4 regions of the Nissabacter archeti genome follow, and region 4 is predicted to be linked to each of the others. Evidence: predicted binding sites of a transcription regulator. Region 4 holds the regulator's gene; each other region holds the start of a gene.

Region 1 (8,025 bases), 100 kb from region 4:
CGCCTGCTGAACGTCCAGCCAGGCCAGCCGGGCTGCCGCATCCCCGTGGCAGACCAGCGTCAGCCGCTGCTGATGGTGGTCAGCGATCAAGGCCCAGTCATAAATGCCGACTGCCATGTCCGGCGCGGCGATATCCTGCGCGGCCAGGCTGGGCAGCGATTCCACCCGGCGGCCGAGATCGTAGCCGAACAGCCCCAGCGCACCGCCCAGAAACGGCAGATCCGCCTCCGGCGCGGCCGTCAGCCCCAGCGAGTCCATCGCCTCCGCCACCAGTTGGAAAGGATCGTCTGTGCGGCGCTGTTCGCCCCCGGCCCCGGCAATCGTCGTCTCTTCGCCGTGGGTCACCAGCGTGATGCGCGGGTCAGCCACCAGAATATCGAACCGGTTATGCAGGTGATCCGCCCGGCCGGAGTGCAGCAGCATTGCCCACGGGGAACCGGAAAGCGGGGCAAAGCGCGTCAGCAGCGCATCGGGGGTGTAAGTCAGGGTATGGGTTGCGTACATGGTGTCGGGCCGGCCGGGCAGTCAAAAACAGTCGCCCAGCCTACCACAGAACCGCACCGGGTGAAAAAGGGCGGCATCGTCCCGGCGCGGCGGGCAGCGCACGGCATGAGAGTAGGCCATTGGGCCATCGGCGCGTATACTGTGCCGGTCAACAGAGGAGACGAACCATGCAAGCGGGTATGCCGGCACTTTCACATCAGGAGCAGCAACAGGCTGCGGAACGCATCCATCAGCTGATGGAAGAGGGGATGAGCAGCGGCCAGGCCATTGCTGTGGTCGCGCAGGAGATCCGGGAATCCCATCAGGGCGGGCAGGTCGCGGTACGTTTTGATGACGAAGAGGATGACGCGGAACAGGACGCGCAAGACGACCAGGACGAAGATGAAGAGGATGACCACGGTTATTGACCGGTGGGCATTCTGGGGAAACGGGCGCCGCGGCGCCCGTTTTTTTTGGCCTCAGCCGCTGACCTTGACCGCTGCCGCCGCCCCGACGGCCCGTGCGACGGCCTGCTCCACGGTGTCACCGGTAGCCAGCGCCACACCCAGCCGGCGCGACCCGGCGATCTCCGGCTTGCCGAACAGGCGCAACTGGTTGTGGCCGGTCAGTGCCTGGCCGACACCGCTGAAACGCACATCACTGCTGGTGAGCGACGGCAGGATCACGGCGGAAGCCGACGGCCCGAACTGGCGGATTTCCCCTACCGGCAGGCCGAGGAAGGCGCGCACATGCAGCGCAAACTCTGACAGGTCCTGCGAGATCAGTGTCACCATGCCGGTATCGTGCGGGCGCGGCGACACTTCGCTGAAGATCACCTCATCCCCACAGACAAACAGCTCCACGCCAAACAGGCCGTGGCCGCCCAGTGCCGTCACCACTTTTTTGGCAATCTCCTGCGCGCGTTGCAGCGCCAGGGCGCTCATCTGCTGCGGCTGCCAGGATTCCCGGTAATCCCCGTCCTCCTGACGGTGACCAATCGGGTCACAGAAATGGATACCGTCCACCGCGCTGATGGTCAGCAGCGTAATCTCAAAATCAAAGCGGACCAGCCCCTCCACAATCACCCGGCCGCCCCCGGCGCGCCCGCCTTGTTGGGCATAGTCCCAGGCTGACTGGCACTCATCCTCATGGCGGATCAGGCTCTGGCCTTTGCCGGAGGAGCTCATCACCGGCTTGATGATGCAGGGCAGGCCGATGTCGCTCACCGCCTGGCGGAAAGCGCTCTCGCTGTCAGCAAACTGGTAGGTTGACGTCGGCAACCCCAGGGTTTCGGCGGCCAGGCGGCGGATGCCTTCACGGTTCATGGTGAGGCGGGTCGCCTCGGCACACGGCACCACATTGTGGCCCTGCTGCTCCAGCTCAACCAACATGCTGGTGGCGATAGCCTCAATTTCCGGCACGATAAAATCGGGGCGCTCCTGCTCAATCACGGCCCGCAGGGCGTCGCCGTCCAGCATGTTGATCACATGGCTGCGGTGGGCAACATGCATTGCCGGGGCATCGGCATAGCGATCAACGGCAATCACTTCCAGGCCGAGACGCTGGCATTCGATGGCCACTTCTTTACCGAGTTCACCGGAACCCAGCAGCATGACACGGGTGGCGGAAGGACGCAGGGCAGTTCCAAGGATCAACATAACTTACCTTCATTTACAGGGTTAACTGACAAGACCGGAGAAAATCGCGCGCAGTATAAACGAAAACGTTTGCGTGGTCACGGCTGTGCCGGTTATTGCCCGGAAGAGGGGGGCTGCCGCGTGCGGCCCGGCTGCGCAGGCAGGCCACAGAACAGGCAGGTTATGGATAAAAAACCGCCCGGATGCGGCTTTTTCCGCCCGGTTAAGCCACTATTAACACGCAGGGCGCCGGCTCTGTTATGATGGGCGTTTGCTGGAACTGACTGTATAGCAGCACACTCCCGCCTCCTTTTCTGATCACCATAAGAGTTACTGTCTTGAGCACACTTTCATTTTCTTCCCTGCCGCTGCCGGCGGAGCAACTCGCCAATCTGGCGGAACTCGGTTACGCCACCATGACCCCGGTGCAGGCGGCGTCACTGCCGGCGATCCTCAGCGGCCGCGACGTGCGCGCCAAAGCCCAGACCGGCAGCGGCAAAACCGCCGCATTCGGCATTGGCCTGCTGGACAAAATTGTGCCGGGGCAGTATGTCACGCAGGCGCTGGTGTTATGCCCGACGCGTGAGCTGGCGGATCAGGTCAGTAAAGAGCTGCGCCGGCTGGCACGTTTTACCCAGAACATCAAAATCCTGACCTTATGCGGCGGCCAGCCTATCGGCCCGCAGCTCGACTCCCTGGTGCACCCGCCGCATATCGTGGTCGGCACGCCGGGGCGCATCCAGGAGCACCTGCGCAAACAGACGCTGTCACTGGACGCCCTGCGCATCCTGGTGCTGGATGAAGCCGACCGTATGCTGGACATGGGCTTCAGCGATGACATCGATGAAGTGATCCGTTACACCCCGCCGCGCCGCCAGACACTGCTGTTCTCCGCCACGTACCCGGAAGGCATCGCCCGCATCAGCGCCCGCGTGCAACAGGAGCCGCTGGATGTGGAGATCGCGGCAGAAGCGGAACAGACCACCATTGAGCAGATCTTTGTGGAAACCACCCGTGAAAAACGGCTGCGCCTGCTGACCGGCACCCTGCGCCACTACCAGCCGACCTCCTGCGTGGTGTTCTGCAACACCAAACGCGACTGCCAGGAAGTCTACGAGGCGCTGGCTGACGAGAACATCAGCGCGCTGGCGCTGCATGGCGACCTGGAGCAGCGTGACCGCGATCAGGTGCTGGTGCGCTTCGCCAACCGCAGTTGCCGGGTGCTGGTGGCGACAGATGTCGCCGCACGCGGGCTGGACATCAAAGACCTCGAACTGGTCGTCAACTATGAGCTCTCCTTTGACCCGGAAGTGCATGTTCACCGCATCGGCCGTACCGGCCGCGCCGGGATGAGCGGCCTGGCCGTGAGCTTCTGTACGCCGCAGGAGATGGTGCGCGTGCACGCGCTGGAGGATTACCTCGCCATCCGTACCACCTGGCAACCGGCTGAAAAACTGCTTGCCACCCCGCCGGTCGCGCTTGAGCCGGAGATGGCTACCCTCTGCATCGACGGCGGCCGCAAGGCGAAAATCCGTCCCGGTGACATCCTGGGTGCGCTGACCGGCGATGCCGGGCTGACGGCGGCCGAGGTGGGCAAAATTGACATGTTCCCGGTCCATGCCTATGTCGCCATCCGCCGTGCCAGCGCCCGCCGGGCGTTGTCGCAGTTGCAGCAAGGTAAAATCAAAGGTAAAAGCTGTAAAGCCCGATTATTGAAGTAGTTTTTCTTTTGCGAGGCAGGTTCCGGAATGTGTAAAAGGGCTTGCCTCCGCGCCCCGATTTACTTAAACTGTATATTCATACAGTAGTGTGCCATAAGAGGATTATCACTCATGACGGTAGAAGTAAAATATGTCGTGGTGCGACAAGGCGAGGAAAAGATGACGTTTGCGACCAAGAAAGAAGCTGACGCTTACGACAAGATGCTGGATCTGGCCGATACCCTGTCTGAATGGCTGGCCCATTCTGCGCTGGAAATGGAAGAGAGCGAGCGTGAGCGCCTGAGCTTCTTCCTGGCGGAACATAAAGATCCGCTGACGCAAATCCTGCGGGGCGGCTCGCTGGAAAGCGTGCTGGCATCAGCACCAGGCAACGACGCCGCAGAACCGGCGCGCCTGAAACCCAAAAGCCGCGGCAAGGCCGAAGGCAGCGACGAGCAGGCCGCCTGAGCCTGCGCCATCAGGGAGTGATGCCGTGATACCTTTCACCTTTTACCGCCGTTTTGAGGCGGACATCCTGGCAGGCCGTAAAACCATCACCCTGCGCAGCGGCAGTGACGCTGACGTTGCGCCGGGTGATATTTTGCAGGTCTCACGCCTGGAGGATGGGGTTTCCTTCTGCCGCCTGCGCGTGCTTTCCGTCACGCCTGTGGCTTTCTCTGCGCTGGATGCGTCCCATGCCCGGCAGGAGAACATGACCCTGCCTGAACTGAAGCAGGTCATCGGGTCCATCTACCCCGGCATACAGCACCTCACCTGCATTGAGTTCACCCTCTGTTAGGGTCTATCATTATTTTTGTTATTAATGTGTTGTGACGGGACGCCCGCGTCGCCGCCGCAGCATGACGTATGATGACCGTACAGACTCCGGAGCGCCTGTCGCCCGCGTCCCGCATTTTTCAGTCGGTTCATAATGGCAGTGCCAGGGATCAGTTCATGACCACACCACCAAAAGCAGAGAAACGCCCGCATCCGATTACCGCCCACGGTGATACCCGGATCGATAATTATTACTGGCTGCGTGACGATGACCGCACACACCCCGAGGTGCTGGATTACCTGGCGGCAGAGAACGCCTATACCGCGCAGGCCATGCAACCTTATCAATCCTTGCGGGAAGCCCTCTATCAGGAGATGGTAGACCGCATCCCGCAAGAAGACGCGTCGGTGCCCTATGTGCGCCACGGTTTCCGTTACCAGACCCGTTACCAGCCCGGCAATGAATACCCGATTTACCTGCGCCAGCCGGCAGACGCCGCGGCGGAGTGGGATGTCCTGCTTGATGCCAACGTGCGCGCAGAAGGGCACGAGTTCTATACGCTGGGCGCGATGGAAGTCAGCCCGGATAACCGCCAACTGGCCCTGGCAGAGGATTTCCTCTCCCGCCGCCAGTACGACATCCGCATCAAACAAATCGGCAGCGATGAATGGGCCGACGAGGTGATTACCAATACCTCCGCCAGTTTTGAATGGGCCAATGATGCCCGCACGCTCTACTATGTGCGCAAACATGACAAAACCCTGCTGCCTTATCAGGTTTACCGCCACGTCGTCGGCAGCGATCCGGCTGAAGATACCCTGATCTACCAGGAGCAGGATGACACCTTCTATGTGGGGCTGGAGAAAACCACCTCCGAGCGCTTTATCCTGATCCACCTCAGCAGCACCACCACCTCAGAGATCCTGTTACTGGATGCTGACCAGCCTGATGCCGCGCCGCAGGTCTTTGTGCCGCGCCGCCGTGACCATGAATACGCGCTGGATCACTACCAGAACCATTTCTATATCCGTTCCAATAAAGACGGTAAAAACTTCGGCCTTTACCGGGCTGACCAGCCGGACGAGGCACAGTGGCAGGCGGTGATCCCGCCGCGCGATACTGTGATGCTGGAGGGCTTCAGCCTGTTCCGTGACTGGCTGGTGGTGGAAGAGCGCAGCGAAGGGCTGACCCATTTGCGCCAGATCCACTGGCAGAGCGGCGAGCAGAAAGAGATCCGCTTTGATGACCCGACCTATGTCACCTGGCTGGCCTATAACCCAGACCCGGAGACGTCTCTGCTGCGCTATGGCTACTCCTCAATGACTACCCCGGCCTCAATGTTTGAAGTCAACATGGACACCGGCGAGCGCACCTTGCTGAAACAGCAGGAGGTCAAAGATTTTAACAGCAGCGACTATACCAGTGAGCGCCTGTGGGTGACGGCGCGCGACGGCGTAAAAGTGCCGGTGTCGCTGGTGTACCGGCGTGACCGGTTCACCGCCGGCAATAACCCGCTGATGGTTTACGGCTACGGCTCCTACGGCAGCAGCATGGATCCGTCATTCAGCGCCAGCCGCCTCAGCCTGCTCGATCGTGGGTTTGTCTTTGCACTCGCCCATATCCGCGGCGGCGGCGAACTGGGCCAGCAGTGGTACGAAGACGGCAAGCTGTTCAACAAGATGAACACCTTCCATGACTTCATTGATGTCACCCGCGCGCTGGTGGAACAGCAGTACGGCCATGCGGACAAGGTCTATGCGATGGGCGGCAGCGCCGGTGGGTTGCTGATGGGCGCGGTGATCAACCAGGCCGGGGAGCTGTATCACGGGATTGTGGCGCAGGTGCCGTTTGTGGATGTGGTGACAACGATGCTCGATGAGAGCATTCCGCTGACCACCGGTGAGTATGACGAGTGGGGCAACCCCAATCAGGAAGCCTATTACCGCTGTATGCTGGAATACAGCCCCTATGACCAGATCACCGCCAAAGCCTATCCGCATATGCTGGTTACCACCGGTTTGCATGACTCGCAGGTGCAGTACTGGGAACCCGCCAAATGGGTGGCGAAACTGCGCGAACTGAAAACGGACACCAACCAATTGCTGATGTACACGGACATGGATGCCGGGCATGGCGGGAAGTCGGGCCGCTTCAAAGCCTATGAGGATATCGCGATGGAGTATGCGTTTGTGCTGGCGCTGAACGAGGCGCAGGCCTGACGCCGGGCAGTGCCGCCGCGGCATTCAGTGCGCGGCGGGGGCCGGAAAAGGGGCCGGCTGATCGGTAAAAGGATCAGCTGGCAGTCTGGTAGAGGTCAGGGCGCCAGATAGTGGTTCAGCGTATAGCGCATATCGGGGCTGAGATCGTCGATGGATTTCAGCATCCAGCGCAAATAGGCCGGGTCTTCCTGCGCCACGGTTTCAATCGGGCGGCCGCGGTATTTGCCGAATTTCAAGGTGCGCAGCAGCACCGGCTGTTCGGTAATGTCCGCCATCTCTTCAGCGCTCCAGCCCGTCTCCTGCATAATGCGCTGCAACAGCGCCGCCGTGACGTAGCTGTCATACAGCGCGCGGTGCGGGTAAAGCCCCTCCGGCACATCCACTTTCAGCCGCAAGGCGTAACGTAAATGCTGGTTGCTGTATTTCAGGCCGGGAAACGCCTGCCGGGCCAGTTTTACGGTACAGATCCAGCGGCCATGCATTTCCGGCAACATGGCGCGGTCAAACGCGGCATTGTGCGCCACATAATAGGGGCTGCCGTGGTAGCGGCCGATCACTTTTGCAATCCGCGGTTTGCCTTCGACCATCTCTTCGGTGATGTGGTGGATCGCCATCGCCTCAATACTGATTGGGCGATCGGGGGAAACCAGATCGCTCATCGGGTTCACAATCTCTCCCCCGACCAGATCCACTGACGCGATCTCAACCACGCCACCGTCCAGGCCGCAGGTTTCGGTATCAATAACTCGCAGCATCATTGGCACTCCTTTGGGTAGGGGTCACGGTTACCCTAATGATAATACATGGCCCTGCCATTGGTTTTGATGGCGGGTGCCCACCACCAGCGCATTGCCGTGGCTCGGTGCGCGGGCGATGCAATGGCCGCCTTCGGCCCAGATGGCACTTTTGCCGGCCGGCTGCCACCCGCCGGTATGGCCGCCGTGGTTGGCCATTAACACCGCCATCTGATGTTGCCGGGCGTACGTCTCCAGGGTTTGGGTGTCTTCCAGGTAACCCTCTTCGGAAAAGAGCACGCTGGCGGTATAAATCTGCGCGCCGGAAAGCGCGGCCTGGGCCGGATGCGACGGTACGCGCACATCCGCACAGATGGCCAGCCCCACCGGGTAACCCTGCACATTCACCAGCGGGCCGCCTTCGCCCTGGGAGAAATAGTGGGGCTCATTGCCGGCAAGGTGCTGTTTGGTATA
Region 2 (8,025 bases), on a different contig from region 4:
TGTGCCTGCCGCTGTCTGAAAAGAGCCGGCGAACCGGGCCGGAAAAGCAGGCTGTGATCACAATGGGTAAGCCGCCGTGACCCTGAAACCAGGCGGGTTGCCGGTTCGTAACCACAATTTAATTTCATTGTCATATCATTTTTATAACATTTAAAACACATTAACGCGGCTGACGGCACGTTTACCTCTCGACCTTGCGTCGCCTTTTATGGTGTGATGAGGCTTCAATAACCGGATAATCAAGGTATACTTCACGCTCTTTGCTGATTATTCCGACTGTGGAAATGCTCCCAACGAGGATGCTGTAACGCGCTATGACTCACTACGCTTCCCCGATTTTGACGTCAATACTGGACACTGATGCCTATAAATTGCATATGCAGCAGGCTGTCTACCACCGGTATCATGACATTACCGTGGCCGCGGAATTCCGCTGCCGCGGCGATGAGCTGCTCGGTGAATACCGCGACGAGATCCAGGCGCAAATCACCCTGATGAGCGAACTGGCCCTGACCGACGAGGAGTACCAATACCTCGCCGGCCTGCCGTTTTTCCGCAAGGATTATCTGGACTGGCTGAAAGCATTCCGCTTTAACCCACAACAGGTGCAGGTCACCAACCGCCTCGGTACGCTGGAGATCCGCATCAGCGGGCCGTGGCGGGAAGTGGTGATGTGGGAAGTGCCGCTGCTGGCGGTGATAAGTGAAGTGGTGCACCGCCACCGCTCGCCGGATGCAACCCCGGAACAGGCAGTCAGCCAGTTGCGCGGTAAGCTGGAACGGTTCAGGGAACTGGCCGGTGAAACCGATATCTCACGCTTCCGGCTGATGGATTTCGGCACCCGCCGCCGTTTCTCCCAGGCGGTGCAGCAGGCGATTGTCACCACCCTGAAAAGCGATTTCCCTTATCTGGTCGGCACCAGCAATTACGATCTGGCGCGCCGCCTCGATCTGGCACCGGTCGGCACCCAGGCCCACGAATGGTTCCAGGCGCACCAGCAGATCTCCCCGGTGCTGGCCAACAGCCAGCGTGCCGCCCTGCAGGCGTGGCTGGATGAGTACCCGGCCCAGTTGGGTATCGCCCTGACGGACTGCATCACGATGGATGCCTTCCTGCGTGATTTCGGGCCGGACTTTGCCGGCCGTTATCAGGGCCTGCGCCACGACTCCGGCGACCCGCTGGAATGGGGCGAAAAAGCGATCGCCCATTATGAGAAGCTGGGCATTGACCCGATGAGCAAAACGCTGGTCTTCTCCGATAACTTGGATCTGGACAAGGCACTGGCGCTCTACCGCCATTTCGACCGCCGCATCAATCTGGTGTTCGGCATCGGCACCCGGCTGACCTGCGATCTCCCCGGCGTCAAACCGCTGAATATCGTTATCAAGCTGGTGGAGTGCAATGGCAAGCCGGTGGCGAAGCTCTCTGACAGCCCCGGTAAAACCATTTGTGAAGACCCGGCATTTGTCACGGCGCTGCGTAAAGCGTTCGATCTGCCGCGGGTACAAAAAGCCAGTTAAGGGCTGCCCGCTTTGCACCGGTTTTCCGGCCGGTGCAATTTTCCTCCTTTATATACCTCTCCTGCCCTATTCATTATGCGTATGAATTCCTCTGACATCCCTGAGAAATGTTGCGCTGCGCCCGTGATTTCTGCTTGTGTCCTGCGACGCGGTAAGTAACATAGCAAAACCCGCCTGTGCGCGGGTTCCGCAATTCTGAATTAACCTTTATTAAAGAGAGAAATCTATGAGCGTTGTGCCTGTAGTCGACGTACTGCAAGGCCGTGCTGCGGTTGACAGTGAAGTCACCGTACGCGGTTGGGTGCGTACCCGGAGAGATTCTAAAGCCGGCATCTCCTTCCTCGCCGTTTATGACGGCTCCTGCTTTAATCCATTACAGGCCGTCGTAAATAATTCTCTGTCCAATTACCAGGCTGATGTGCTGCGCCTGACGACAGGGTGCTCTGTGGAAATCACCGGCACCGTGGTGGCGTCACCGGGTGAAGGCCAGAGCTTTGAATTGCAGGCCACGGCAGTGAACGTGGTGGGCTGGGTGGACGATCCGGACACCTACCCGATGGCGGCCAAACGCCACAGCATCGAATACCTGCGGGAAGTGGCGCACCTGCGCCCGCGTACCAACCTGATTGGTGCCGTTGCCCGTGTGCGCCACACCCTGGCGCAGGCGATCCACCGCTTCTTCCATGAAAATGGCTATTTCTGGGTGTCCACGCCGCTTATCACCGCGTCCGATACAGAGGGTGCCGGTGAGATGTTCCGCGTTTCAACGCTGGATCTGGAAAACCTGCCGCGTGACGATCAGGGCCGGGTTGATTTCAGTGAGGATTTCTTCGGGAAAGAGGCATTTTTGACCGTTTCCGGCCAATTGAACGGCGAAACCTACGCCTGTGCCCTGTCCAAGGTTTATACCTTTGGCCCGACGTTCCGTGCGGAAAACTCCAACACCAGCCGCCACCTGGCAGAATTCTGGATGATTGAGCCGGAAGTCGCCTTTGCGAACCTGGATGACGTAGCAGGTCTGGCTGAAAAAATGCTGAAATATGTGTTTCAGGCCGTGTTGGACGAGCGTGCTGATGACCTGGCGTTCTTTGCAGAGCGTGTGGACAAAGACGCGATTTCCCGCCTTGAGCGTTTTGTCAGCTCTGATTTCGCCCAGGTGGATTACACCGATGCGATTGAGATTCTGATCAACTCCGGCCAGACGTTTGAAAACGCCGTGAGCTGGGGCATTGACCTCTCCTCTGAGCATGAGCGTTATCTGGCCGAGAAACACTTCAAAGCGCCGGTGGTGGTGAAAAACTACCCGAAAGACATCAAAGCGTTCTATATGCGCATGAATGAAGACGGCAAAACCGTAGCAGCCATGGACGTGCTGGCACCGGGCATCGGTGAAATTATCGGCGGTTCCCAGCGTGAAGAACGCCTGGACGTGCTGGATCAGCGTCTGGAAGCGATGGGCCTGAATAAAGAAGACTACTGGTGGTACCGCGATCTGCGCCGTTACGGCACCGTGCCGCACTCCGGTTTCGGTCTTGGTTTTGAGCGTTTAATCGCCTATGTCACCGGCGTACAGAACGTGCGTGATGTTATCCCCTTCCCGCGTACCCCACGCAACGCCAGCTTCTGATTGTCAGAAACTGTACAATTAAGACAATTTTGTTACAAATCAGAGGCCAGCAATGCTGGCCTTTTACATTTTTTTAAATTTAGATCCCGGTCACAAAGTTCCCTAATTTTTACATTTTGTAATAATTAGTTTCCTTCTGAAACCTCATTAGGCCTTTGGTAGCATTTTCGCGGTAGATTAACCGCATCGCGAATGGAACACTGCGTGCAGACACAGGAAGACACCATACTCTCAACAATAGTTCCCTGAATTATTGGCGGCAGTGGCAAGGTGTCCGAATAACACCAATGAGGGTAATATAATGATGAAGCGCAACATTCTTGCAGTGGTTATCCCGGCTCTGTTGGCTGCTGGTGCAGCAAACGCCGCCGAAATCTACAACAAAGATGGCAACAAGCTGGATCTGTACGGTAAAGCCGTAGGTCTGCATTATTTCTCCGATGACGAAGGTTCTGATGGTGACAACACCTACGTTCGTTTCGGCTTCAAAGGTGAAACCCAGATTACTGACCAACTGACCGGTTTCGGCCAGTGGGAATACAACGTTCAGGCGAACAACTCCGAAGGTTCCGACGCGCAAGACGGTAACAGAACCCGTCTGGGCTTCGCTGGTCTGAAATTCGGTGACTACGGCTCCTTCGACTACGGCCGTAACTATGGCGTGATCTACGACGCCATTGCCTGGACCGACATGCTGCCGGAATTCGGCGGTGACTCCAGCTACTCCGATGGCTTCCTGAGCGGCCGTTCTACCGGTGTGGCCACCTACCGTAACCAGAACTTCTTCGGCCTGGTTGACGGCTGGGACTTCGCTGTACAGTACCAGGGCAAAAACGAACGTGAAGACGACATCCGTCGTGCTAACGGTGACGGCTGGGCACTGTCTACCTCTTACACCAGCGAAATCGGTGTAGGCATCGTGGGTGCATACGGCGAATCTGACCGTACCAACGAGCAAAACGCAGCTGGCGTGCTGGGTAGCGGTGACAAAGCTCAGAGCTGGGCAACTGCGCTGAAATATGATGCCAACAACATCTACCTGGCAGCCATGTACGGTGAAACCCGTAACGCCACCCCAGTTTCCGGTACGGTAACCACCCCTGCGGGCAACGAAGTGGATGTCAGCGGCTTCGCTCAGAAAGCGCAAAACTTTGAATTGGTTGCTCAGTACCAGTTCGACTTCGGTCTGCGTCCGTCCCTGGCGTACGTTCAGTCCAAAGGTAAAGACATCGAAGGCATCGGCGACGTTGACCTGATCAAATACTTCGATGTGGGCGCGACCTACTACTTCAACAAAAACATGTCCACCTACGTTGACTACCGTATCAACCAACTGGATGACGATAACGCACTGGGTCTCAACAACGACGACATCGTTGCACTGGGTCTGGTTTACCAGTTCTAATCGACTTGCTGCCTGACCCCGGTCAGGTATGCTGAAAGGCAGGGCATTGGCCCTGCCTTTTCTTTTTGCTTTTTTCAGCCTGTCCTGTTGCTTTCCCGCCCTTCCGGTACTTGTCGAACCACCTTCACAAATCACGTACTTTTTGCCGCAAACGGTTGGCAAAGCAGAAACATGGCGTTAACCTGAAGCTTCTGCCCGCTTATCACCAAGCCATGGATATTTCTGACATGTTTGAGAAAATCACCGCTGCCCCGGCCGACCCGATTCTGGGACTGGGCGATCTGTTTCGTGCTGATGACCGTCTGACCAAAATCAACCTCGGGATCGGCGTCTATAAAGATGAAACCGGCCAAACCCCGGTGCTGACCAGTGTGAAAAAGGCCGAGCACTATTTGCTGGACAATGAGACGACCAAAAACTACCTGAGCATTGACGGCATTCCGGCCTTTGCTGAGTGCACCCAGGCTCTGCTGTTCGGCCGCGACAGCGCCATCATCGCTGACCGCCGCGCCCGCACCGCCCAGACACCGGGCGGCACCGGCGCCCTGCGTGTGGCGGCTGACTTCCTGGCCACCCAGACCACCGTGAAACGGGTCTGGATCAGCAACCCGACCTGGCCAAACCATAATAATGTGTTTGGCTCTGCCGGGCTGGAGGTGGTGAATTACGATTACTACGACGCAGAAAACCATACGCTGAATTTTGAGGGTATGCTGGCAAGCCTTGAGGCGGCGCAGGCCGGTGATGTGGTGCTGTTCCACGGCTGCTGCCATAACCCGACCGGAATCGACCCGACGCCGGCGCAGTGGCAACAACTGGCTGACCTCTCCCGCGCCAAAGGCTGGCTGCCGCTGTTTGACTTTGCCTATCAGGGCTTTGCCAACGGGCTGGAAGAGGATGCCCAGGGCCTGCGGATTTTTGCGGCCCAACATGCTGAACTGATCGTGGCCAGCTCCTACTCGAAAAACTTTGGCCTGTATAACGAGCGCGTCGGTGCCTGTACACTGGTCGCCGCGGATGCAGAGAATGCTGACCGGGCGTTCAGCCAGATCAAAGCTACGGTGCGTGCCAACTACTCTAACCCACCGGCGCACGGTGCGGCCGTGGTCGCGACCATTCTCGGCAACGACGCCCTGCGCGCCCTCTGGGAACAGGAGCTGACTGACATGCGCCAGCGCATCCAGCGTATGCGCCAGTTGTTTGTGCATACCCTGCAGGAGAAAGGCGCACAGCAAGATTTCAGCTTTATCATCAAACAGAACGGGATGTTCTCGTTCAGCGGCCTGACCAAAGATCAGGTGCTGCGCCTGCGTGACGAGTTTGGCGTGTACGCCGTGAACTCCGGCCGTGTCAACGTTGCCGGTATGACGCCGGATAACATGGCGCCGCTGTGTGAGGCGATTGTCGCGGTGCTCTGAACCCCAGGCACAAAAAAGCCAGCCGCGAGGCTGGCTTTTTTTATGGCGGCCTGTGCCCGCTCAGCAGGCATTACCACACGGGCGGTTCATCCTGCAGGAAGGGGTTGGTCAGGCGTTCATGGCCCAGCGTGGAGCGTGGCCCATGCCCCGGCAGGAAAGTGACGTCATCTCCCAACGGCAGCAATTTGGTGCGGATGGCGTGGATCAACGCCTGATGGTCACCGCGCGGGAAGTCCGTCCGCCCTACTCCGCCTTTGAAGATCACATCCCCGGATACCAGCATTTTCGCCGCCCGGTTCACAAACACAATGTGTCCCGGCGTATGGCCGGGGCAATGCAGCACATCCAGCTGCATATTGCCCACGGTCACGCTTTCCCCTTCGTCCAGCCAGCGGTCCGGCGTCAGCGGCGCACACTCCGCCAGCCCGAACATCTGACTCTGCGCCGGCAGCGCCTCCAGCCAGAAGCGGTCTTCCGGGTGCGGCCCCACCAGCGGCACGCCGTAATGCTGCGCCAGCTCTGCCGCGGCCCCGACATGGTCGAGGTGGCCGTGGGTCAGCAGGATCTGGGTGACATGGACATTTTTTGCCGCTACCTGGGCGATAATGGTTTCAGCGTCACCGCCCGGATCGACAATCGCCGCGTCATGGGTGGCATTACACCAGATCAAAGAACAGTTTTGCGCAAACGCTGTGACAGGAATGGTAAGAATATTCATAAGGCTCCATGGCCGGTGCAGGACGCCTCCCGCACCGGTTAAAACGCATACGGATACTTAAGACCAGTGGCGTACCGGGCCGGTATCAATATGCACAAAGTTGCTTCGTGGGTAATATCCTACACCACCGGCACGCATTTTTAATGCCGCCTTACGGATATTACTCAGTTGCACGCCTTCAATATGAAAATCCATAGCACGGCCCAGCGTATGGTAGCTGTGTTTAGCCACCCCGCTGCTGTGTTTACGTAAATCATCATTGGTGGCAACAGAACGATAGCCGGAGATTAACTGAATGGGTTTGTTATTTCCCAATAATACCTGCAGGCGATAAAGCTGATCGAACAGTGCGGTATCAATGGTTTTCATTTTATTTGCGCGAAAATCGCGGAACAAATGATTCAGCCTGGACAACTCATCCTTGTTGTAAGACTTCCCGTCAAAGAACTCGGCTTTGAGAGATTCCCCGGTATGCAGATTATTCAGCGTTAATACGCGGGGACGAGGAGTTGAGAGCGTTGCGAACGCCTGCCCTGGAAGCAGTGCGATCCCCATAGCGGCGCCACCGAGCGCCAGCCACTTTCGGCGTTGTTTATCGATTTGATCCATGAACTGTCTGATTACCCGGCAAGAGAGTCAAAAAATAAGCACATTATTTGTGCTGTCCCGAACCATAACTGCCATTGAGGAGCGAGTCAACCCACGCTAAAACAGGCTGACTTGCCGCCCCGGCCGGGGCGGACAAAAATCAACCTATTGATCAGACCGTTAATTCAGTGGAATTGCTGCATTTATTGCAGCAGGCGTTCAGCCTGAGGCAGGATTTGTGCGCCGGATCGCACTGTATTATCGTAATTGTAAATATCTGTACGAAATTGTGGCTTGCCGTCATCGGCAACCCAGGCCGTCAGATAATAAAGCTGTACCGGAATATGGTGACGGATCGGCACATAGGTCGTATTCCCGGCTTCCAGCGTCGAATTAACCCGTGCGTCATTCCAGCCGGCATCCTGTAATAACATGCCAGCCAATACCGATGCTTTATTAACCCGCACACAACCGGAACTTAACGCGCGAATATCTTTCTGGAACAGCGCATGGTTCGGCGTGTCATGCAGGTAAATCGCATCGGAACTCGGCATATTAAATTTATAACGCCCCAGCGAGTTGGTGGCGCCCGGTGCCTGGCGCAGCCGGTACGGGAAGTTTTGCGGCGATACCATACTCCAGTCAATCATCGACGGGTCGATCACTTCCGCATCATTACTCCACCCGCTCAGCACCGTATAGCCGTGGGTTTGCAGGTAACTGGCGTCATGCATCGCCTTGGGAATAAT
Region 3 (8,025 bases), on a different contig from region 4:
GCTGCTGCCCGCGGGAGAAGATGATGTTGCGCGTGGCCTGCACCATTTCCGCATTGGCGCGGGAGAATTGCGCCAGCCCGTCAGCCGCCTGCGGGGCCGGGCTGCTCTCGCGGCACGTCATCACCGCCAGCTGGTTCAGCAGGGTGCGCAGCGTCTGGTAGTAGCGGGGGTCAGGTAAAATGGTGGCGTGGGTGCCGAGCATCTGCGCGTACTGTTTGCGCTGGTTCTGGTAGAGCCGTGCCAGTGTGGCGTCATCCAGCACACAATACTGGCGGTAACTGCGCTCCATCTCCAGCGCCACGCTGGTCATCGCCTCACTGCGGCGGGCATCGCTCAGCGTGGTGCGGTTGATGTCCGCCGCCTGGGCGCTGAGGTTGTCCAGGCTCTCATAGGCCTGGTAAGCCAGCACCAGCAGCGGCAGCAGCACCAGCAGGAACGCCATCAGCACCAGCTGGCGCAGCGAACGCGGGAACAGCCGCCCGCTTTTTATCGACAGCCTTTTGCGGGCAAAAAGGTGTTTGGTGAATCGCATGGGGTAACCGGCTCCTTGCTGAATCCGTGCGCATCACGGCCCGGCAGTATACCCCACCCCGCCGCCGCGCTGAAAAACAGGCAAAAAAAAGCACCGCCATCATGCGGTGCTCAAATCGGTGGGCGTCCTGCCCGGCCTTACGGAGTCCGCAGGCAAGGGGGTAAAACTCAGACTCTGATAGTAATTCGACCTATCATTACGCGGCGCTGGCCCCGTAACCGGAAAAGGTGGATGCCTGGTGACGTCCCCGGTGTGATGATGCCGGGCATTCATCAGAAGCGGGACGTGCGCATCCTTTTTTTACCTCGTCGGATGAATCCTTCATCGCCGGAGGTGGTCAGGTTGGTGCCTCACTCAACGTGTCGCCCTGCGGGTGATAGCGCCTTTCAGCGGTATCGGTGCGGTGGACGATAGGCACCTTGCTTTGGCGTCATTCGGGTCTTATGGAGCGCATAGTCCGCATCAGCGGGGCTGTCATAAGTAAGGTGAATGAGCAACTGAGCCTTAATAAGCACAATGTATGCCAACTTTTTATAAAATTCGTTAACTCATTAAATTTAAGAATAATTTTATATTGCGCGGTGATTATTTTATTTTTCTATACGGATAAACATTGGTTACTTCCTACTCTCCCTGTCGTTAAAACCCGACGCTTTAATCACATTGATTTATAGATTATTAAAATCAATAGGTTGCGTGTCGCTATTCAGAGACACCCAAAACCGGGTATGTCGCAATTTCCCGACACCCGGCCCTGCCATAAAAAAGGCGGCCCGGAGGCCGCCTGAGAATGGGCAGTAAAAACAGCCGTTAAATCAGCCCAACTGACGGCGGGCGTTACGGAACATCCGCATCCACGGGCTGTCTTCGCCCCAGTTGTCCGGGTGCCAGGAGTTGCTGACGGTACGGAACACGCGCTCCGGGTGCGGCATCATCACCGTGACGCGGCCGCTGGCGTTGGTTACTGCGGTAATGCCGTTAGGCGAGCCGTTCGGGTTCGCCGGGTAGGTTTCCGTCACGCTGCCGTTGTTGTCCACGTAACGCAGCGCCACCAGCCCGCGGTGCTCCAGCTCAGCCAGATGCGCCGCATCACGCACTTCCACGCGCCCTTCCCCGTGGGAAACGGCGATCGGCATCCGGGAACCGGCCATGCCCTGCATCATCAGGGACGGGCTGGCGGTGACTTCCACCAGGCTGAAGCGAGCCTCGAAGCGGTCTGACTGGTTGCGCACAAAGCGCGGCCAGTGTTCCGCCCCCGGGATCAGCTCTTTCAGGTTGGACATCATCTGGCAGCCGTTGCACACGCCCAGCGCCAGCGTCTGTGGCCGGTTGAAGAAGGCCTCAAACTCATCGCGCACCTGGTTGTTGAACAGCACCGATTTTGCCCAGCCTTCACCGGCGCCCAGCACATCACCATAGGAGAAGCCGCCACAGGCCACCAGCGTATGGAAGTCCTGCAAATTCCGGCGGCCTTCCAGCAGGTCGCTCATGTGCACATCCACTGCGTCGAACCCGGCACGGTGGAACGCGGCCGCCATCTCCACATGGGAGTTAACGCCCTGCTCGCGCAGTACTGCCACTTTCGGGCGCGCCTGCTTGATAATATAGGGGGCCGCCACATCTTCATCGATGGCAAAAGTCAGGTTGACGTTCAGGCCCGGATCGTTCTCCTGCTGCTTGGCCTGATGCTCCTGATCGGCGCACGCCGGGTTGTCCCGCAGGCGCTGCATCTGCCAGGTGGTTTCTGCCCACCAGGTACGCAGAGTGCGGCGGCTCTCGCTGTAAACGGTTTTGTCACCGCTGCGGATGACAACGCGATCGCCTTCCGTCACGCGACCCAGATAGTGAGTACACGCTTGCAGGCCATGCTGCGCCAGCACGGCTTCTACGGCCTCACGCTGGTCAGCGCTCACCTGAATCACTGCGCCGAGTTCTTCGTTGAACAGCGCCGCCAGGTGATCATCACCCAGCGCCCGGATATCCGCGTCCAGCCCGCAATGGCCGGCGAAGGCCATTTCTGCCAGCGTCACCAGCAGGCCGCCGTCACCGCGGTCGTGGTAGGCCAGCAGTTTTTCGTCGGCCACCAGCGCCTGCATGGCGTTGAAGAAACCGGCGAGCTGCTGGGCATCATGCACGTCAGCGGTCTGGTCACCCAATTGGCGGTAAACCTGCGCCAGTGCGGTCGCACCCAACGCGTTCCGGCCGTTGCCGAGGTCAACCAGCAGCAGCGCGCTGTCGCCTTTATCGGTACGCAGTTGCGGCGTCACGGTGCGGCGCACGTCTTCCACGCGGGCAAAAGCGGTGATCACCAGCGACAGCGGGGACGTCATCTCACGCTGTTCGGTACCGGCCTGCCAGCGGGTTTTCATCGACATGGAATCTTTGCCGACCGGGATGGTGATGCCCAGCGCCGGGCAGAGTTCTTCACCCACGGCGCGCACCGCGTCATACAAACCGGCGTCTTCGCCAGGGTGCCCGGCCGCGGACATCCAGTTGGCGGAGAGTTTCACCCGCTTCAGGCCGCCAATCTGCGTGGCCGCCAGGTTGGTCAACGCCTCGCCCACCGCCAGGCGTGCCGAGGCGGCAAAGTTCAGCAGCGCCACCGGCGCGCGCTCACCCAGTGACATCGCCTCACCGTGGTAGCTGTCGAGGCTGGCGGTGGTCACCGCGCAGTCTGCCACCGGGATCTGCCACGGGCCGACCATCTGGTCACGCGCGACCATGCCGGTCACGGTGCGGTCGCCAATGGTGATCAGGAAGGTTTTTTCCGCCACCGCCGGCAGGTGCAGTACGCGCTTCACGGCGTCCGCCAGCGTGATGCCCTCACGCTGCAACGGCGCACCGGCCGCCTGCTGGCGCGTCACATCACGCAGCATCTTCGGCGTTTTGCCCAGCAGCACATCCAGCGGCATGTCGATCGGCTGGTTGTCGAAATGGCGGTCATTCAGCGTCAGGTGGCGCTCCTCCGTCGCTTCGCCAATCACCGCATAGGGTGCACGTTCACGGCGGCAGATGGCGTCAAACTGCGCCAGCTGGGCCGGGTCAACCGCCAGTACATAGCGCTCCTGCGACTCATTACACCAGACTTCCAGCGGGCTCATGCCCGGCTCGTCATTCAGGATGTCACGCAGTTCAAAACGGCCGCCGCGGCCGCCGTCACTGACCAGCTCCGGCATGGCATTCGAGAGGCCGCCTGCGCCGACGTCATGGATAAACAGGATCGGGTTCGCTTCGCCCAGCTGCCAGCAGCGGTCAATCACCTCCTGGCAACGGCGCTCCATCTCCGGGTTGTCACGCTGTACTGATGCGAAATCGAGATCGGCATCAGACTGGCCGGAGGCCATTGATGAGGCTGCGCCGCCGCCAAGGCCGATATTCATGGCCGGGCCGCCGAGCACAATCAGTTTGGCACCGACGGTGATCTCGCCCTTCTGCACATGGTCGGCACGGATGTTACCGATGCCGCCCGCCAGCATGATCGGCTTGTGGTAGCCGCGCAGCTCCACGCCGTTATGGCTGTTGACCTGTTCTTCATAGGTACGGAAGTAGCCCAGCAGCGCCGGGCGGCCGAATTCGTTATTGAATGCCGCGCCGCCCAGCGGGCCATCGGTCATGATCTCCAGCGCAGTGACGATGCGCTCCGGCTTGCCGAAATCCTCTTCCCAGGGCTGTTCGAAGCCGGGAATGCGCAGGTTGGAGACCGAGAAGCCCACCAACCCGGCTTTGGGTTTCGCGCCGCGCCCGGTGGCACCCTCGTCACGGATTTCACCGCCGGAGCCGGTGGCCGCGCCCGGCCACGGGGAGATGGCGGTCGGGTGGTTGTGGGTTTCCACTTTCATCAGGATGTGCGCCTCTTCCTGATGGTAGTCATAGCGCCCGTCCTCTGCGTCAGCAAAGAAGCGCCCTACCTTCGAGCCTTCCATCACCGCGGCATTGTCTTTATAAGCAGACAGCACGTGATCCGGGGTTTTCTCAAAGGTGTTTTTGATCATTTTGAACAGCGATTTCGGCTGCGTTTCGCCATCAATCACCCAGTCGGCGTTGAAAATTTTATGGCGGCAGTGCTCGGAGTTTGCCTGGGCAAACATGTACAGCTCGATATCGGTCGGGTTGCGCCCGAGCGTGGTAAAGGCCTGTTGCAGGTAGTCGATCTCATCCTGCGCCAGCGCCAGCCCAAGGCGGAGGTTTGCCTGCTCCAGCGCGCCGCGCCCTTCACCCAGCACATCCACATGCTGAACCGGGGCGGGCTGATGGTGCGCAAACAGTGCCTGGGCCTGCTCCAGTTCGGTAAACACGGTTTCCATCATGCGGTCATGCAGCAACGCGGCCAGTGCCTGCCACTGATCGTCCGTCAGCGTGGGCGCTTCAATATAGAAGGCCAGGCCGCGCTCCAGGCGCGTGACCTGCATAAGGCCGCAGTTGTGGGCGATGTCGGTGGCTTTGGAAGACCAGGGGGAAATCGTACCAGGGCGTGGGGTCACCAGCAGCAGGCGGCCTTGCGGCGCATGTTCGGCGAGAGAGGGGCCATATTTCAGCAGGCGTTGCAGCTTGGTCTGTTCGTCAGCGCTGAGCGGCGCAGAGACGTCGGCGAAGTGTACATATTCAGCGTAAACCGCATCGACCGGCAGGCGGGCTTCCTGGCAACGGGATAACAGTTTGTTAATACGAAAAGCCGACAAAGCGGGCGAACCACGCAGTATTTCCATCATTTCAGTTCTCTCGTCTTCGAAGCCGCAGGCAAAAGGGCTTCATTGGGCGCAACAGGGGGAAAACGCCGGCCATTATAGAGAATCCCACCCGCATACGAAACCGTTTGCGTAGCGATTGTTGCGATTAACTGCACCGCCCTGCCTTTTGGCATAGGATGCCAATAAAGTTGCACGCTGACTTTTTGTTGAGCAAAATGCCCCGGCACAGTGATTTCAGCTCTATTTTGGCAACATTTTACACACGCAATCAACACGCGCCGCGACGAGACAACTATTTGAAGCGCATACAATTAAATTACCTTTTGGTCGGTGCGGTCGCCCTGCTGCTGGCGCTGGCCCTTTGGCCCGCCATACCCTGGCACAGCAACCAGAACGACCCGCTTGACCGCATCCTGTCGCGTGGCGAACTGCGCATCAGCACGCTTAATTCGCCGCTGACCTATTACACCTCCCAGACCGGGGCCGGTGGGCTGGACTACGAACTGGCCCAGCGTTTCGCTGCCTACCTGGGGGTGAAACTGGTGGTGACGCCGCGCCGCAGCATCGATGAACTGTTTGATGATCTGGACGACCAGCGGGCCGATCTGATCGCCGCCGGCTTGATTTATAACACCGAGCGGCTCGCCCGCTTCCGCGCCGGCCCCGCTTACTACTCTGTGTCGCAGCAGCTGGTTTACCGGCAGGGCAGCGTACGGCCGAAAAATATCGACGCGCTGAAAGGGCGGCTGGCGGTGGCCTCCGGCTCGGCCTATATCAGCACCCTGAAGCAGCTGAAAGAGGGCAAGCACCCGGATCTGGCGTGGGAATCCTCCAGCGATCTCTCCACCCGCGAGCTGCTGGAACAGGTCGCGGACGGTAAACTGGCATACAGCATCGGCGACTCGGTAACCATCGGGTTGCTGCAACGCATCCACCCACGGCTGGCGGTGGCGTTTGATATCACCGAAGAGGAACCGGTCACCTGGTATTTCCCGCGCGGCGGCAATGACAGCCTCTATGCGGCGATGCTCGATTTTTTCAGCCAGATGATGGAAGACGGCTCGCTGGCGCGGCTGGAGGAGAAATACCTCGGCCATGTCGGCAGCTTTGATTATGTGGATACGCGGACGTTCCTGGCCGCCATTGACAGCACCCTGCCCAGCCTGAAACCGCTGTTTGAGAAGTATGCGCGCCAGATTGACTGGCGGTTACTGGCGGTGATCGCCTATCAGGAGTCGCACTGGGACCCCACCGCCACCTCCCCCACCGGGGTGCGCGGCCTGATGATGCTGACCCGCGCCACCGCCGCCGGGCTGGGCGTGGATGACCGGCTGGACTCCGAGCAGAGCATTCAGGGCGGCGCGCTCTACCTTGAGCGGCTGATGGCGAAAGTGCCGGACACCATCCCGCCGGATGAGCGCATCTGGTTTGCGCTGGCGGCGTACAATATGGGCTACGGCCATATGCTGGATGCGCGCAAACTCACCAAAGCGCAGCAGGGTAACCCGGACAGCTGGGTGGATGTAAAACAGCGGTTGCCGATGCTGAGCCAGCGCCGCTATTACACGCAGACCACCTACGGCTACGCGCGCGGCCAGGAAGCGTACAACTACGTGGAGAATATCCGCCGCTATCAGGCCAGCCTGGTCGGCTATCTGGAAGAGCGCGAGAAAAAAGCCGCCCAACAGGCGGCCCTTGATGCGGAATATGCGACAGCGTACCCGGCCGTGCCGGCCGCCGTGGCGCTGGCCCCTTAACCGCAGGGAGACTCAGTGGCCGCCTGCGGCTTTGGCGGCCTGTTTCAGTGCTTTCTGCTGCGCGCGGCGCAGGCGGAAGAAGTCACTCAGCATCGCTGAACAGGCGTCAGCCAGCACGCCGGATTCAATCGCCACCTGATGGTTCATGCCGGGGTGGCGCAACACATCCAGCAATGAGCCGGCCGCCCCGGTTTTACGATCGTCTGCGCCGTACACCAGCCGCCCGATCCGGCTGTGCACCATCGCCCCGGCGCACATCACACACGGCTCCAGGGTGACATACAGCGTGGCCTCCAGCAGGCGGTAATTCTGCATCACCTGCCCGCCCTGGCGCAGGGCCATGATCTCCGCATGGGCGGTAGGATCGTGGCGGCCAATCGGCCGGTTCCAACCCTCGCCAATCGGCTGGTTATCCAGCACCAGCACGGCACCGACCGGCACTTCCCCTTCATCCTGCGCGCGTTGCGCCAGCGTCAATGCGTGCCGCATCCAAAATTCATGGTTAATATCCTGCGTCACCTTGACCTCTCATTCATTTGCCGCGCGCATTATACACGGCAGACGATCGCATTCTAGCTTATCTATCGGCCCCGGCCCGGCTCTGTGGCGCACGCAATAAAAAAGGGCGGAAATTCCGCCCTGAGAGTCCCTGGCTGCCGGTTTGCCACGCCGGCGTGCTGCCGTTACTCGAGCTGTTGCAGCTCCCCTTCTTTGCTGACGCGGAAACGGTGCTCACAGAAAAACAGCAGCGGGTTATCCTGCTTGCTGTCACTGTACCCGCTGTAGAGTTTCAGCGGGGTGCCCAGGCGCTGTTCAAGCTCCACCACTTTCTGCATCCCGAGGCAGCGCAACGGCAATACCCAGCCCCCATTACGGCGCGCCATCCGGCTGCCGACCAGCCGCACACGCGGCAGGAATTCGGAGCCGCTGTAAACCTGCTCCACCAGCCGTTGCGGCGATCCGGTAATCAGCCAGACTTCGGCATTGTGCTTGTCGAGATACTCGTTCAGGCGCATCTGTACCACCGGGAAAGCGGTCACAATGCTGC
Region 4 (8,025 bases):
CGATGCCGACCAAAAACGTCAACACCATGTGCCCGTTCCTGACACTGGCTTACCGCTATGAAGAAACGCGTAACCAGAGCTGGCTGCCTTACCTGGAAGCCTGGGCCGACTGGGTGATGTACCAGATGCCGCGCACCGAGAAGGGCGGGTTGCAGCATATTGTGTACAACAATGAAAACCATCAGCAGATGTGGGATGACACCCTGATGATGAGCGTGCTGCCGCTGGCAAAAATCGGCAAATTGCTTAACCGGCCTGAGTATGTCGAGGAGGCGAAATACCAGTTTATGCTGCATGTGCAGTACCTGATGGATCGCAAAACCGGCCTCTGGTTCCACGGCTGGACGTTTGAGGGCAACCATAACTTTGCCGAGGCACGCTGGGCGCGCGGCAACAGCTGGCTGACGGTGGCCATCCCGGACTTTATTGAGATGCTGGACCTGCCGGAACAGGACGCCACCCGCCGTTTCCTGCTGCAGGTGCTGGAGAGCCAGATCGCCGCGCTGCAACAGTATCAGGATGCCTCCGGCCTGTGGCATACGCTGATTGACGATCGCGACGCTTATCTGGAAGCGTCCGCCACCGCCGGTTTTGCCTATGGCATCCTGAAAGCGGTGCGCAAACGCTATGTCGGCAAACAGTATGCAGAAATGGGGCTGAAGGCCGCGCAGGGCGTGGTGCGCCATATCAACAGCCAGGGCGAGCTGACGCAGGTTTCCTTTGGGACGGCAATGGGCAACGACCTCGATTTCTACCGGGACATCCCGCTCACCTCCATGCCCTATGGGCAGGCGATGGCGGTGCTCTGCCTCTCAGAATACCTGCGTGTCTACATTTAATGGCCTGAATCCGGGCGAAAAAAAACCGGTCATCTGACCGGTTTTTTTATAGGCATCGTGTTTACAGGCACCGCGTTGATGGCCTCAGTGGGGGACGCGGATCCCGCCTTCGACCCCATGCGGGCTGAATACCACCTGCCAGAGCTGAATATCCCTGGCGCGGAAGGCGCCGGCGCAGGCATTCAGGTAGTAGGTGAACATCCGGTAGAAGCGGTCTGAATAGCGTTCAGCCAGTTGCGGCCACGCCGCCAGGAAGCGTTCATACCACGCCATCAGCGTGCGGTCATAATCCGCGCCGAAGTTATGCCAGTCCTCCATCACAAAGACGCCCTCACTGGCCTGGGCGATATGTTTCACGGACGGCAGGCAACCGTTGGGGAAAATGTATTTGTCGATCCACGGGTCCACCGTCATATCGGTCCTGTTGGCCCCGATGGTGTGCAACAGGAACAGGCCGTCCGGTTTCAGGTTACGCGAGACCACATCGAAATAGGTCTGGTAATTCTTCGGCCCCACATGTTCAAACATGCCGACAGACACAATCCGGTCAAACTGCTGGTCCAGGTCGCGGTAGTCCTGCAACAGGATAGTGACATCCAGCCCCTCGCAGCGCTGCTGGGCGAGTTTCTGCTGTTCGGCAGAGATCGTCACGCCGCTGACCGACACGCCGTAATGGCGCGCGGCAAACGCCGCCAGCCCACCCCAGCCACAGCCGATGTCCAGCAGGGTCATGCCCGGCTTCAGCTGCAACTTCTCGCAGATCATGCGTAATTTGTGCTCCTGTGCCTGCTCAAGCGTTTCCGCTTCCTTCCAGTAGCCACAGGAGTACTGCATGTAGGGGTCCAGCATCAGGGTAAAGAGGTCGTTGCCGAGATCGTAATGCTCTTTGCCGACGATCCAGGCACGTTTCTTGGATTGCAGGTTGGTCAGGCGGGCGGCGGCAATGCGCAGGGTATCTTTCAGGTGGTGCGGGAGCTTCCGTTCCAGCCCGGCGGCAATGACACGGTGGAAGAACATATCCAACCGTTCACACTCCCACCAGCCATCCATATAACTCTCGCCCAGGCCGAGCGAGCCGTCCTGTAACACGCGTTTAAAAAAATCGGGATGATTAACCTTGATATCGAAAGGCCGGGAGCCGTTGATTTCGATATCGGCCATGCTGAGCATCTCATGGGCAATGCGGTACCACTGATTATCCTGGATGCTTAGATCTTCTATACACGATGAACTCATAGCTTCTCCATCACCTTTCTTCTGACTTATACCTGCAAGGAAAAGCAGCGGCAATTTGCAGGCGTATACGAGAATCCGCGGTTACCCGCCGTATCTGATATCCGACTATGAACAGAGGAAAATGCAGGAAGAACCCCGGATCGCCAACAGAGCCCGAGAGCAGGCGACGGAGATGTCATCCTTGATAAAGCGGGCGCTTTCCGCGCGCACCAAACATGCTGTAATAAAAGTTTTGTAAAAGCGTTATTTTTATGGGTTGAAACCGAGTATAAGCGCGCCGGAAACGATACTCAACCGCAAATCGCTTCCGGGCTTAATATTATTTAAGTTATTATTAACTAAGGTAATTATGCCGCCTGGTTACTGTTTTCACGACGGGCGGACGGCAGGTGTCGCTGTGAGGCCACCCCACGTTGCAAGAAAAAGCCCAGGGCCGCTAACCCCACTGTCATTAACATTACCGTCACCGTCGCCATCAGCGGCCGGCTGATAAACGCCGACACTGCCAGGCTGGCCACAAAGCATAATCCGAGTTGCAGCGCGTTCTGTAAGGCGGCGGCCTTACCGGTACTGTGCGGGAAAGGCAGCAAGGCATTAGCCACAATTATGGGATAAAGCGCGCCATTTGCCAAAGCCATCACACAAAAAGGCACCAGCAACGCCGCCAGGCCCGGTTGCGCCAGCAACGCCAGCAAGAACAGCGCCACAATGCTCAGGCCATACCCGGCCAGCAGCCACGGCACCAGGAACTTGCCGTCACGGCGGCTGACCACCATCCGGCAGCCGAACCCGCCCAGCAGGAACGCAAAGGTCTGCGGCACATAGCTCAGGCCGATATCATCCGGGCTGTAACCCATCGCATGCAGGATGAACGGCGACCCGGTCAGCCAGGCGAAAAAACCGGCGGAGCAGGCGGCATACATCAGCACATTGCCGCTGAACACGCGGGAGTTAAGCAGCGTCCACAGGCTGGTTTTCGGTGCGTTGGCCGCACCGGCCGCGGGGGCGGCCGCTTTCAGCCGTAATGTAGGGATCAGCAGCAGCAGCGTTATCGCCAGCAGGGCGAGGAAAATACTGCGCCAGCCGAAATGGTTCAGCAGCCACGCCCCCAGCAGCGGGGCAAGGGCCGGGGAGAGCGCCACCAGCGGCATAATCGTGGCAAAGACTTTTTTGCTCTGCTGGGGGGAGTAACGATCCACCACCAGTGCCTGCCAGCTCACGGCGGCAGAACAGACGCCGATGGCCTGCACAAAGCGCATCAGCCAGAGCTGGTGGGCGTTCGTTACCCACATCATGCCGGCGCACCCGGCCGCAAACAGCAGCAGGCCCAGCACCAGCACCGGTTTACGGCCGATGCGGTCAGAGAGCGGGCCCCAGATCAGCTGGGCGCAGGCGAAGCCGGCCAGAAACAGGCTCAGGCTGGCACTGATGGCATTGGGGGAGAGCGCGAGATCTTCCTGCATCAGCGCAAAGGCGGGCAGGTACATGTCCGTGGCCAAAAAGCCCAGCATACTCAGGACAGCAAGATAGAGCAGGAAAAAGGGGGAACGAGTCATAAGTAATCTCAATATTTTATTCAGAGGCAATACATAAATCCTATATCGTCGCGCACTCTACGGTAGCGTCAGTGGGTTGTGAAACGGTAAAATTTGCACCATGCTGTGAAAAAAATTGAAGGCAGGATATGTGGTCTGAATACTCTCTGGAAGTGATTGATGCCGTGGCACGTACCGGCAGTTTCAGTGCGGCCGCGCAGGAGCTGCACCGCGTGCCTTCTGCTGTCAGTTATACGGTGCGCCAGCTCGAGCAGTGGCTGGCGGTTGAGCTGTTTGAGCGCCGCCACCGGGATGTGGTGATTACCGAAGCCGGGCGGGTGTTTGTGCAGGAGGCGCGGCTGCTTATCAAAAAAATGCAGGCTACACGCCGCCAGTGCCAGCAGGTGGCGAACGGCTGGCGCGGCCAGCTCAGCATTGCCGTGGACCGGATTGTCCGGGCCGACCGTACCCGGCAGTTGGTGCTGGATTTTTACCGGGAATTCCCTGACATGGAACTGCTGATCTCACCCGAAGTGTTTAATGGCGTGTGGGATGCCCTGGCCGACGGGCGGGTGGATGCCGCCATCGGGGCCACGCGTGCCGTGCCGGTGGGCGGCGGTTACCGTTTCCGCGATATGGGGTTTATGCCGTGGCACTGTGTGGTCAGCCGGGGGCATCCGCTGGCGCAGCAGGCGGGGCCGCTGACGGACGATCAGCTGCGGCCCTATCCGGCACTGTGCCAGGAAGACACCTCGCGCAGCCTGCCGAAACGCGATACCTGGACGCTCGACAACCAGCGGCGGCTGGTGGTGCCGGACTGGACCAGCGCGCTGGATTGCCTGCTGGCCGGGTTATGTGTCGGCATGATCCCGGCGCACATGGCGCAACCGCTGATTGACCGCGGTGACCTTACCGTGCTGACGCTGCACCAGCCATTCCCGGACAGCGCCTGTTGCCTGACCTGGGCGCAGGAGAAATCGTCACCGGCGTTGGTATGGTTGCTGGATTATCTGGGGGAGAGTGACACGCTGAACCGCGAGTGGTTACGTGGATGAAACGCAGCGCGGGTAAAAAGCTGGGCGGGTAAAAGGTGGCGCGGGTAAACGCCGGGGGCGGGCTGGATGCCCCCGGCTCACGGATTACCGGCGGTAATCGCGGTACGGGCCGTCTGCCACGGAACGGCGTTCGACCAGTTTCGGGTGGACTTCAATGGTCTGCGGGTCTTCACGCTTGCTGGTGATGCGATCCAGCAGCATGGCAAAGGCGTTCTCGCCCAGGCGCTCTTTGGGCTGGTGGATGGTGGTCAGCGCCGGGGAGAAGTAACGCGCGTTGCGCACGTTGTCATAACCGATCACGGAGACGTCCTGCGGCACACGCAGGCCCAGCTCATCGGCGGCGCAAATCGCGCCCATCGCCATGATGTCGCCGCCGCAGAACACCGCCGTCGGGCGCTGTTTCTGGGTCAGGATCTGGTGCATCGCCTTATAACCTGATTCCGGCTCAAAATCGCCCTGAACCACCCACTCTTCGCGTACCGGAATATTGGCCTCTTCCATCGCCTTCAGGAAGCCCTGATGCCGCCCGCCGCCGGTATTGCGCGACAACTGGCCGGGGATAATGCCGATGTCGCGGTGGCCGCGTTCAATCAGGTAACGCCCGGCCAGATAACCGCCCTCAAAGGCGTTATCAATAATCGAGTCGGTAAAATCGCTGCGCGCCGAGCCCCAGTCCATCACCACCATCGGGATGTTGCGGTACTCTTCCAGCATGCCGATCAGCTGGTCGGGGTATTCAGAGCACATCACCAGCAGCCCATCGACACGCTTTTGCGCCAGCATCGCCAGGTAAGCCTGTTGTTTGTCGAGGTTGTTATGGGAATTACACAGGATAAGCGTATAGCCTTTGCTGTAGCAGCTGTTCTCTACCGCCTCAATCACTTCAGCGAAGTAGGGCGCTTCGCTGGAGGTCGCCAGCAGGCCAATCGATTTTGTATGGTTGACCTTCAGGCTGCGCGCGACGGCGCTCGGCGAATAGTGTAATTCCTTAATGGCAGCCCAGACTGCCGCCTTAGTCTCTTCAGCGACAAAACGTGTTTTATTAATGACGTGTGACACGGTAGTCGTGGATACGCCGGCACGTCTGGCGACATCTTTAATCGTTGCCATGGAAAGAATGACTCCTGATAGTACGTGTTACAGCACGTAACTATTATGTTAATCGTTTGCCTGCGTTTATTCTCCTGCCCGCTGAAAGAATTGCAGTGGATTCTGGGGGGAAGGAGCGGTCATCTTCGCTGAACTAAGCGGTGGGGCATCGCAGCCGGCCGGGTACGCAGTGCGTAAACCGCGAATTTTCACTCATTATGGTGAAAAGGGAAAGAGGAAAATTGTGCCGTACACCCCGAAAGTGTTTAGGAATTTCTTTAAATAGTGTGAGAATAGGGTCGGCACACTAAGTGTGTGGTTTTCTTGTGGTTCACCAAGGAGAGAATAATGGACAGTGATTTGAAAATGTCGCTTTTGACCACTGTGGGCGCGCTGACAGTGATTTTACTCTTCAGCTTTACCGCCATCCTGCACTGAGGCTGGCCGGGCTGATAAAAAAACGCCGGAGATCCGGCGTTTTTTACGGGTGCGCTTTACTCAGCGGATGGTTTTTGGCGTCATCACCCGGCGGGCGCCGACGTAATGATCCTGCCAGTAATCATTGTCCAGGAAACTGATGCGGATATCCTCACCGGTACGCGGTGACTGGATAAACTTGCCGTTGCCGAGGTAAACCCCCACATGGTCAGCGGCACCGCGGTTATTGATGCGGAAGAACACCAGATCGCCGGTTTCCAGCTCACCACGTTTGACCGGTGCAGCATCGCGCAGGTGGTACATCTCATTGGCGGTGCGCGGCATACGGATTTTCATGACGTCTTTATAGGCGTAATAGACCAGGCCGCTGCAATCAAACCCGGTATTGGGTGAGGTACCGCCCCAGCGGTAAGGCTTGCCGACCTGGTTCATCAGCTTGGCCATCGCAGTCTGCTTGGCATGCTGGTAGCGTTTTTTATGCGCCGGGCTGAGGGTCAGCGGTTTGCTGAGCTGGGCCAGTTCCTGCGCGTCCGCGCCTTTGGTGCGGTGGCGGCCATACCCTTTTTTGTACCCTTTCTTTGGCGGGGTGACCTTGACCAGCCGGGTCGAGGCCGTTTTACGGCTTTTGCCGCTTTTGGTGGTGACGTTAACCACCCGTGACTTTTCCGTCCCGGTGCTTTTCTTTTTGGCACTGGTTTTCACCGGCTTTCGCTTTTTGCGCTCATCCGTTTTGGCTTCGCTGACATGGCTTTTACGCTGTTCAGCAGAAACACGGGCGTGCGGCGACGCATGTGCCAGATTCATAAACAGTTGTGTCAACAACAGGACAAAAAGCGTGACGATTAAACGCATAGTAACGCTACCAAAAGTGGCCCCGGAAAGAACGTCAAAGGAGGCTCAGTATTCCTGAAACCTGCCGTACAAAAAAGCACGAAACGCATCGATTCTAATTCATATTGTCAGAAAACGTTAATAGCTTTTTTCACAAATGAAAAAACAGTGCCGTTTGCTGCTATTTTATTCTCTGCTCAACGGGTTAGCGTGCAAAAGTGCCCGCGGAACGGCCCGGTTTTACAGGTGAAAAGCCCCGCTTAAAAATGTTATTCTCAATGAATGTTTATTGATTACGGGCAGCCACGCCCCCGCGCGTTGGCCGGGTTAGGGGAAAAACCCTGTAAAAAATGGCGTTTTTATCCCATAGCTGCCATCGTTACAATAGACCCAGTGCCGATTTGACGTGACGCATAACAGCCAGCTTATGGCGTGAGGAAGCAAGACAATGACGACGACGATTGATAAAATTCAGGCCCAGATCACTGAAAACCCGATCCTGCTCTACATGAAAGGCTCACCGAAGCTGCCGAGCTGCGGCTTCTCCGCTCAGGCGGTACAGGCGCTGTCAGCCTGCGGCGAGCGTTTTGCCTACGTGGACATCCTGCAAAACCCGGACATCCGCGCAGAGCTGCCGAAATATGCCAACTGGCCGACGTTCCCGCAGCTGTGGGTAGACGGCGAGCTGGTAGGCGGCTGTGACATCATTCTGGAGATGTACCAGCGTGGTGAATTGCAGCAGCTGATCAAAGAGACGGCTGAAAAGCACAAGTCTCAGGAAGATCAGCAGTAACCGGGCCGGGCGGGCAACCGCCTGTCAGGTAAAAAAAGGCGGCCTCAGGGCCGCCTTTTTTATGGGTAAAAGCAAGTTGCCGGAAGGGCAGGCCCTCAGGCATCCGCCTCCGGTGCCTCTTCCGGCGTGGCCAGCGGCCAGCCGCCCAGCCGTTTCCAGCGGTTGACCAGCTCGCAGAACAGCAGCGCCGTCTGTTCGGTGTCATAAAT

What was found. The regulator PurR, encoded in region 4, represses purine synthesis genes. The targets are predictions, from matches to a motif close to CANGCAAACGTTTGCNTG.
Region 1: a site for PurR is predicted at 2,200-2,217, ahead of purT (formate-dependent phosphoribosylglycinamide formyltransferase). Genes of this name have one in related genera too.
Region 2: a site for PurR is predicted at 4,697-4,714, ahead of JK232_RS12860 (amino acid aminotransferase). Genes of this name have one in related genera too.
Region 3: a site for PurR is predicted at 5,335-5,352, ahead of purL (phosphoribosylformylglycinamidine synthase). Genes of this name have one in related genera too.

What each region holds. Positions count from the first base shown of each region.
Region 1 is NZ_JAERKB010000009.1:7,726-15,750, forward strand. Features, by position in the region: gene pabB (aminodeoxychorismate synthase component 1) at 1-504, opposite strand, end outside; gene JK232_RS13790 (YoaH family protein) at 672-911, shown strand; gene purT (formate-dependent phosphoribosylglycinamide formyltransferase) at 963-2,141, opposite strand; gene dbpA (ATP-dependent RNA helicase DbpA) at 2,459-3,841, shown strand; gene JK232_RS13805 (YebG family protein) at 3,953-4,288, shown strand; gene yqfB (N(4)-acetylcytidine aminohydrolase) at 4,314-4,619, shown strand; gene JK232_RS13815 (S9 family peptidase) at 4,775-6,817, shown strand; gene exoX (exodeoxyribonuclease X) at 6,913-7,575, opposite strand; gene JK232_RS13825 (carbon-nitrogen hydrolase family protein) at 7,603-8,025, opposite strand, start outside.
Region 2 is NZ_JAERKB010000008.1:263,669-271,693, reverse strand. Features, by position in the region: gene pncB (nicotinate phosphoribosyltransferase) at 315-1,520, shown strand; gene asnS (asparagine--tRNA ligase) at 1,747-3,147, shown strand; gene ompF (porin OmpF) at 3,449-4,552, shown strand; gene JK232_RS12860 (amino acid aminotransferase) at 4,780-5,970, shown strand; gene JK232_RS12855 (MBL fold metallo-hydrolase) at 6,041-6,688, opposite strand; gene mepK (peptidoglycan L,D-endopeptidase MepK) at 6,746-7,297, opposite strand; gene ldtD (L,D-transpeptidase) at 7,480-8,025, opposite strand, start outside.
Region 3 is NZ_JAERKB010000012.1:112,814-120,838, forward strand. Features, by position in the region: gene JK232_RS17140 (sensor histidine kinase) at 1-532, opposite strand, end outside; gene purL (phosphoribosylformylglycinamidine synthase) at 1,348-5,241, opposite strand; gene mltF (membrane-bound lytic murein transglycosylase MltF) at 5,517-6,977, shown strand; gene tadA (tRNA adenosine(34) deaminase TadA) at 6,990-7,496, opposite strand; gene yfhb (phosphatidylglycerophosphatase C) at 7,661-8,025, opposite strand, start outside.
Region 4 is NZ_JAERKB010000009.1:110,895-118,919, forward strand. Features, by position in the region: gene bglB (beta-galactosidase BglB) at 1-839, shown strand, start outside; gene cfa (cyclopropane fatty acyl phospholipid synthase) at 924-2,075, opposite strand; gene punC (purine nucleoside transporter PunC) at 2,423-3,631, opposite strand; gene punR (DNA-binding transcriptional activator PunR) at 3,760-4,665, shown strand; gene purR (HTH-type transcriptional repressor PurR) at 4,750-5,775, opposite strand; gene cydH (cytochrome bd-I oxidase subunit CydH) at 6,103-6,192, shown strand; gene JK232_RS14315 (C40 family peptidase) at 6,253-7,044, opposite strand; gene JK232_RS14320 (Grx4 family monothiol glutaredoxin) at 7,472-7,816, shown strand; gene rnt (ribonuclease T) at 7,912-8,025, opposite strand, start outside.